Linked DNA regions of Saccharopolyspora erythraea NRRL 2338. The main gene of each other region encodes a partner of the protein of the gene in region 2 in a complex. Links are inferred from orthologs where the notes say so. Each region holds a gene or a part of one and is shown on either strand. Other genes may lie near its edges. The genes, in order: rpsG and tig.

The links.
Region 1: the proteins of tig (region 2) and rpsG are in contact, whole or in part, in a crystal structure (PDB 3GTY), measured with the Thermotoga maritima proteins. The link is inferred for Saccharopolyspora erythraea NRRL 2338 from one-to-one orthologs. Residues at the interface, in WP_004081061.1 of Thermotoga maritima: Glu122, Val124, Val129, Leu130, Tyr133, Glu188, Gly259, Ile262, Tyr263, Glu266, Ser270, Glu273, Gln274, Glu277, Arg308, Gln311, Ile312, Ser315, Tyr316, Glu325, Arg329, Arg336, Leu363, Phe366, Trp367, Arg373, Leu377, Arg381, Leu384, Glu387; in WP_004081843.1 of Thermotoga maritima: Lys34, Lys52, Lys55, Glu59, Arg62, Gln63, Glu66, Asn67, Lys69, Val71, Arg95, Ala109, Lys110, Lys111, Gly112, Arg113, Pro114, Glu117, Glu121, Ile124, Ala125, Tyr127, Asn128, Asn129, Thr130, Gly131, Lys135, Asp139, Arg142, Met143.

What each region holds. Positions count from the first base shown.
Region 1 is NC_009142.1:7,634,977-7,638,253, forward strand. The notes cover bases 112-3,076. They hold rpsG (30S ribosomal protein S7), read right to left. Parts: upstream 1,847-3,076; coding sequence 1,376-1,846; downstream 112-1,375. Other genes in these bases: fusA (elongation factor G), read right to left, coding at 112-1,300; rpsL (30S ribosomal protein S12), read right to left, coding at 1,846-2,220; SACE_RS32945 (hypothetical protein), read right to left, coding at 2,726-2,977; SACE_RS32950 (TNT domain-containing protein), read right to left, coding at 3,042-3,076. Also shown: more of fusA, read right to left, coding at 1-111; more of SACE_RS32950, read right to left, coding at 3,077-3,277.
Region 2 is NC_009142.1:1,505,251-1,508,384, reverse strand. The notes cover bases 181-3,002. They hold tig (trigger factor), read right to left. Parts: upstream 2,383-3,002; coding sequence 979-2,382; downstream 181-978. Other genes in these bases: SACE_RS06655 (sucrase ferredoxin), read left to right, coding at 2,578-3,002; SACE_RS06665 (ATP-dependent Clp protease proteolytic subunit), read right to left, coding at 181-711. In the rest of the region: SACE_RS06670 (ATP-dependent Clp protease proteolytic subunit), read right to left, coding at 1-112; more of SACE_RS06665, read right to left, coding at 133-180; more of SACE_RS06655, read left to right, coding at 3,003-3,134. UniProt on the Bacillus subtilis protein: Involved in protein export. Acts as a chaperone by maintaining the newly synthesized protein in an open conformation. Functions as a peptidyl-prolyl cis-trans isomerase.

The DNA.
Region 1 (3,277 bases), 6.1 Mb from region 2 along the record:
CGAGCTTCTGGATCGCCGTGGACAGCTTCTCCTGGTCGGCCTTCGTCTTCGGCTCGATGGCCACCTCGATGACCGGCGCCGGGAAGGTCATCGACTCCAGAACGATCGGGTTCTGGGGGTCGCAGAGCGTGTCACCGGTGGTGGTGTCCTTGAGGCCGATCACCGCGTAGATGTGACCCGCCTGGATCTCGTCGACCGGGTTCTCCTTGTTGGAGTGCATCTGGAACATCTTCCCGATGCGCTCCTTGCGCTCCTTGGTCGAGTTGATGACCTGGGTGCCCGAGGAGACCTTGCCCGAGTAGACCCGGACGTAGGTGAGCTTGCCGAAGAACGGGTGCACGGAGATCTTGGAGACCAGCGCCGCGAACGGCTCCTGCGTGCTGGGCTTGCGCTCGGCGGCGGTCTCGCCGTCGGGCAGCAGGCCCTGCACCGGCGGCACGTCCAGCGGCGAGGGGAGGTAGTCGACCACCGCGTCCAGCATCGGCTGGACACCCTTGTTCTTGAAGGCGGTACCGCACAGCACCGGGAAGGCCTCCCGGTTGATCGTGAGCTTGCGGATGCCGTTCTTGATCTGCTCCTCGGTCAGCTCCTCGCCACCGAAGTAGGCCTCCATCAGGGCCTCGTCGGTCTCGGCGACCGCCTCGACGAGCTGCTCGCGGTACTTGGCGGCCTCGTCGGCGAGCTCGGCCGGGATGTCCTCGACCGCGTAGTCCTCGCCCTTCTTGACCTCACCGCGCCAGGTCAGCGCCTTCATCCGCACCAGGTCGACGACGCCCTGGAAGTCGGACTCGGAGCCGATCGGGAGCTGGAGCACCAGCGGCTTGGCGGCGAGCCGCTCCTCGATGGTCCGCACCGTGTAGTAGAAGTCCGCACCCAGCTTGTCCATCTTGTTGACGAAGCAGATGCGCGGGACCTCGTACTTGTCCGCCTGGCGCCAGACCTGCTCGGACTGCGGCTCGACACCCTCCTTGCCGTCGAACACGGCGACCGCACCGTCGAGCACCCGCAGCGACCGCTCCACCTCGACGGTGAAGTCGACGTGCCCGGGGGTGTCGATGATGTTGATCTGGTTGTCGCCCCAGAAGGTCGTGGTAGCAGCCGAGGTGATGGTGATACCCCGCTTCTGCTCCTCTTCCATCCAGTCCATCGTCGCGGCGCCGTCGTGCACCTCGCCGATCTTGTACGTGATCCCCGTGTAGTAGAGGATCCGCTCGGTCGTGGTGGTCTTGCCCGCGTCGATGTGGGCCATGATGCCGATGTTGCGGACCTTGGTCAGGTCTGTCAGCACGTCGCGTGCCACGAGATTCTTCCCCGTTCCTACAGCGGATTCAGCTGTCGAAGCGGTGGGCCGAGGCGGGCAAGAGCCGACCCGACGTCACCAGCGGTAGTGCGCGAAGGCCTTGTTGGACTCCGCCATCTTGTGCGTGTCTTCGCGCTTCTTGACGCTTGCGCCGAGCCCGTTGCTCGCGTCCAGGAGCTCGTTCATGAGGCGCTCGACCATGGTCTTCTCACGACGCTGCCGCGAGTAGGTGACGAGCCAACGCAGCGCAAGGGTGGTGGAACGGCCGGCACGGACCTCGATCGGCACCTGGTAGGTCGCGCCACCGACGCGGCGGCTGCGGACCTCCAGGGTCGGCTTGACGTTGTCCAGCGCACGCTTGAGCGTGACCACCGGGTCGGTGCCGGTCTTGTCCCGGCAGCCTTCCAGCGCCGCGTACACGATGCGCTCGGCCAGCGAACGCTTTCCGTCCACCAGCACCTTGTTCACCAGCTGGGTCACCAGCGGTGAGCTGTACACGGGATCGGCGTGCAGCGGCCGCTTCGGGGCCGGACCCTTGCGGGGCATCAGCTCTTCTCCTTCTTCGCGCCGTACCGGCTACGAGCCTGCTTGCGGTTCTTCACACCCTGGGTGTCAGCGGAACCGCGGATGATCTTGTAGCGCACGCCGGGGAGGTCCTTCACACGGCCGCCACGAACGAGCACGATCGAGTGCTCCTGCAGGTTGTGCCCCTCACCCGGGATGTAGGCCGTGACCTCGATGCCGCTGGTGAGCTTGACACGAGCGACCTTGCGCAGTGCCGAGTTGGGCTTCTTCGGGGTGGTGGTGTACACGCGGGTGCACACGCCACGCCGCTGCGGGCTCCCCTTGAGCGCCGCGGTCTTGGTCTTCGCGACCTTGTCCTGGCGGCCCTTACGGACCAGCTGCTGGATGGTGGGCATGGACCGGCTTTCTGTCAGCGTTCGCGTCTTCTGGGTACTCGGCCAAGCGCCGCTCGTCCGAGCTCCGCTTGACGCACAGTGCCCCTGGCGTCGAGCACCTGCGGCACTGTGTACTTGGGACTCCCCCGCACCACGAGGTCGGGCGTGTCGCCCGCTCCTCGGCCTTGCGGCGCTGATGGCGTCCCAACGGGAATGACCCCAGTGGGCTGTCAGGAGGAGTTCCGCCGCCCGCGTCGGTGTCCGGGACTGCGAACCGCGATGGAGCTGCACGCAGTCACCTGTCACGCACGGGCATGCGGATCGACCCGATCGGTCTCGGGTCCGATAAACAAAGATACCCGCCCCGTTCTGAGAGGGTCAAAACGGGGGTACCCATGACCTGCCCGATCACTCCGGCGCTCCTTCGACGTCGCCGGTTGCCGGGCTCGTCGTGTCCGAGCCGCCACTGTACCCACTGCGGCGCGCCACACCGAGGCGTCGAGCGGCACTGCGCCCGAAAGTCGCATCACCGGCCACGCTGCGCGTTCGCACCACTACGGCTCGGTCCAGACCACGAGCCACTTGGCCGCGCCGAGCCACTGCCCGGCCGGCGGACCACCGGGCCGCAGTCGTCCCGCAACGGGCGAGGCTCGTCGCCCGGACCCGCGGCGACGACGGCGACGCCCGCCGCGATCACGTCCGCCGACGGCAGCCCGACGACGTCGAGCACGACGACCGGGGACCCGTCGTAGTCGAGTTCGCGGGTCACCCCACCCATACGCGCACGGTAGCAGCGCGGCGTACCCGTGATCACCGCACCGCCCGCGCAGGGCTCCGGGACGTCACACCGGGGCGAGCCAGCCGTCCCGCACCAGGTCGTCGACCGGCAGCGGAAGGAAGTAGGCGGTGCCGCCGCCGACCTGACCGTGGTCCGGCCGGATGACGGCCGAGACCACCTCGAACCCGGTGGTCACCCGGAACCTGCGGTACTCGCCGGGCGGGGCGTGCGCGGGCATCGACCGCTGCGGCAGCGTGGTGCCCGCCACGAAGACGGTGTTGCCCTCGGACGGCCCGAAGC
Region 2 (3,134 bases):
TGCGCTCCTCGAACAGCTTGTTGTACGGGTTGGACTCCTTGACCCCGTACGCGGTGCGCTCGACGAACGAGGGCAGCACGTACCGGGACTGCAAGGACTGGTAGGGGTTCACGGGAACACTCCTCGTCTCGGTCAGCCGCGCGGCAGGTTGGCGGCGGTGGCGATGTGGTCGACGAAGCCGTAGTCGCGGGCCTCCTCCGCGGTGAACCACTTGTCCCGGTCGGAGTCGGCCTCGATCTTCTCGATCGGCTGACCGGTCTGCTCGGCGATCAGCTCCGCCATCTCCCGCTTGTTCTTGGCGAAGACCTCGGCCTGGATGGCGATGTCTGAAGCGGTACCACCGATGCCCGCCGACGGCTGGTGCATCATGATCCGCGCGTGCGGCAGCGCGAAGCGCTTGCCCCGGGCACCCGCCGAAAGCAGGAACTGCCCCATCGACGCGGCGAAGCCCATCGCAACGGTCGCCACGTCCGGCTGGATGAGCTGCATGGTGTCGTAGATCGCCATGCCCGCCGGCACCGAGCCACCCGGCGAGTTGATGTACAACGAAATGTCGCGTTCCGGGTCCTCGGCGGCCAGCAAGATCAGCTGAGAGCAGATCTGGTTGGCGATCGAGTCCTCGACCTGGGAACCGAGGACGATGATGCGTTCCCGCAGCAACCGCTCGTACACCGAGTCGTTGAGCGAGAGCCCGTTCGTCGTCGTCCGCATCTGCGGCGATCCAGCGCCGGACGCCGGAACAGTCTGGTGCTGCGTCACGTCTCCCCTGCCTTCTCCCACTGTGGGCCTCTTCCACGGGGGCGCCGGGTCCGCGGTGGAGGGGGGACCTCCACTGTGGACCAATGCGACCCCTGCGATGTCGCGATTCCCCTTCGGGTGATCCGCTACGACAGACCCTAACGAAAGTGGGCGGCACCAGCTTCCCAGTACCGCCCACGTTCGCTCAGAGCATGCCTATTCGAGTTTTCGCGACCGCGGTCACTCCGCCTTGGCGTCCGCCTTCGCCGACTGCTCGTCGGTGGCCTCGGTGCCCTCGGCCTGCTCGCCCTGCTCCTCGCCGGCCTGCGTGCCGAACAGCTCGTCGAGGTCGAGCTCGTTGCCCTCCTCGTCGGTCACGGTGGCCTGCCGCACCACCGAGAACAGGGCCTTGCTGCGCCGGACGTCGGCGTAGATCGCGCCGAGCTGGCCGGACTGCTGGGCCTGCTGGACGTACTGGTCGGGGCTCACGCCGAACCGCTGCGCCTGGTAGATGATCCGCTCGGTCAGCTCGTTGTCGGAGACCGACACGTCCTCGGCGTCGGCGATGGTGTCCAGCACCAGCTGGGTCCGCACCGCCTTCTCCGCCTCCTCGCGGGTCTCGTCCTCGAACTGCTCGCGGGTCTGGCCCTGCTGCTCCAGCCACTCGCCGAAGCGGTCCTCGTCGTGGTCGAACGGGTGGATCGCGTCGTGCTTGCGCACGTCGATCTCGGACTCGACGACCTTCTCCGGCAGCGGGACCTCGACGGTCTCCAGCAGCGCCTCCAGGACCTTGTCCCTGGCCTGCATGCCCTGCTGCATCCGCTTGACCCGGCCCAGCCGCTCCCGCAGGTCCGACAGCAGCTCGTCGACGGAGTCGAACTCGCTGGCCATCTGGGCGAACTCGTCGTCGACCTCGGGCAGGTGCCGTTCCTTGACCGAGTTCAGCTTGACGGTGACCTCGGCGTCCTTGCCCGCGTGCTCGCCTGCCACCAGGTTGGTGGTGAACGTCCGGGTCTCGCCCTCGCTCGCGCCGATCAGCGCCTCGTCGATGCCGTCGATGAGCTGGCCGGAACCGATCTCGTAGGACAGGCCGCTGGTCTGGGCCTCCTCGACCTCCTGGCCGTCGACGGTGGCCGACAGGTCGATGCTGACGAAGTCGCCCTGCTGGGCGGGCCGCTCGACGCCTGCCAGGGTGCCGAAGCGGGCGCGCAGCTCGTCGAGCTGCTCGTTGACCTCTTCCTCGGTCACCTCGACGTCGTCGACCGACACCTTCAGCTCGCCGAAGGCCGGCACGGTGATCTCGGGACGGACGTCGACCTCGGCCTTGAACTCGATGACGTCGCCGTCCTCGATCTTGGTCACCTCGATGTCGGGGCGACCGAGGGTGCGCACCTCGCTGCTGTTGACGGCTTCGAGGTACTTGGCCGGGACCGACTCGTTGACGACCTCGTCGAGCACGGGTCCACGACCGATCCGGCTCTCCAGCACCCTGGCGGGCACCTTGCCCGGCCGGAAGCCGGGGATGCGGACCTGCTGGGCCAGTGCCTTGTACGCGCGGTCGAAGTTCGGCTTGAGCTCGTCGAACGGCACCTCGACGTTGATCCGTACGCGCGTCGGGCTCAGGTGCTCGACGGTGCTCTTCACGTGGTCTCCTAGTGCGAACGTGCTTCGTACCCCGGCGGTGCCTGCGGGAGCGGCCCTGGGCCGCATCCGTCGACGCCGGGCTGACCTCCGAGTCTATTGCTTGCAGCTCGGGTACCCGGTTCGGGGTTGCTTACCACCTCTGCCGGGCGACGGTGCCACCCGTCAGGTCACCGCGCGGCGTGCTTCAGTGGAGGTGTGCAAGACACCGCCGCCGGCGACGCGACCTGCGCCGCCCTGTCCGAATCGCTCGGCGAACCGCTGCCCGGCACTGCCGCCGTGGCCGGTGGCTGGCTGTGCCTGGAGCAGCGTGGCCCTTGGGGTCACAACGCGCTGCTGCAGAGCCACCTGGATCCGGCGGTCGGACGGGCGCTGGACGCCGCCGCGGGACCCGCCGGAGTGCGGGTACAGCTCATCCGGCGCCCCGGCAGGCACGCCGACGAGCCACCGGACGGACCGCGCCGCGCCTACCTCGCCCACACCGGCCCGACCGGGTCCTGGCTGCGGGCGGCCGACCTGTCCGACCCGTCCGAACTGCTCGGCCTGAATTTCGCGGCGATCGCGGCGGGCCGCCACGGCGGCTGGGGACGCGAGGTCGCCGAGCCGCTGCTGCTGGTCTGCACCAACGGCCGCCGCGACCGCTGCTGCGCGGTCCTCGGCCGCGAGCTCGTCGCAGGACTGCAGGGCCGCCACGGCGACGCGGTCTGGGAGACCACCCACACCGGCGGCCACCGGTTCGCCCCCGCGGCGGTCCT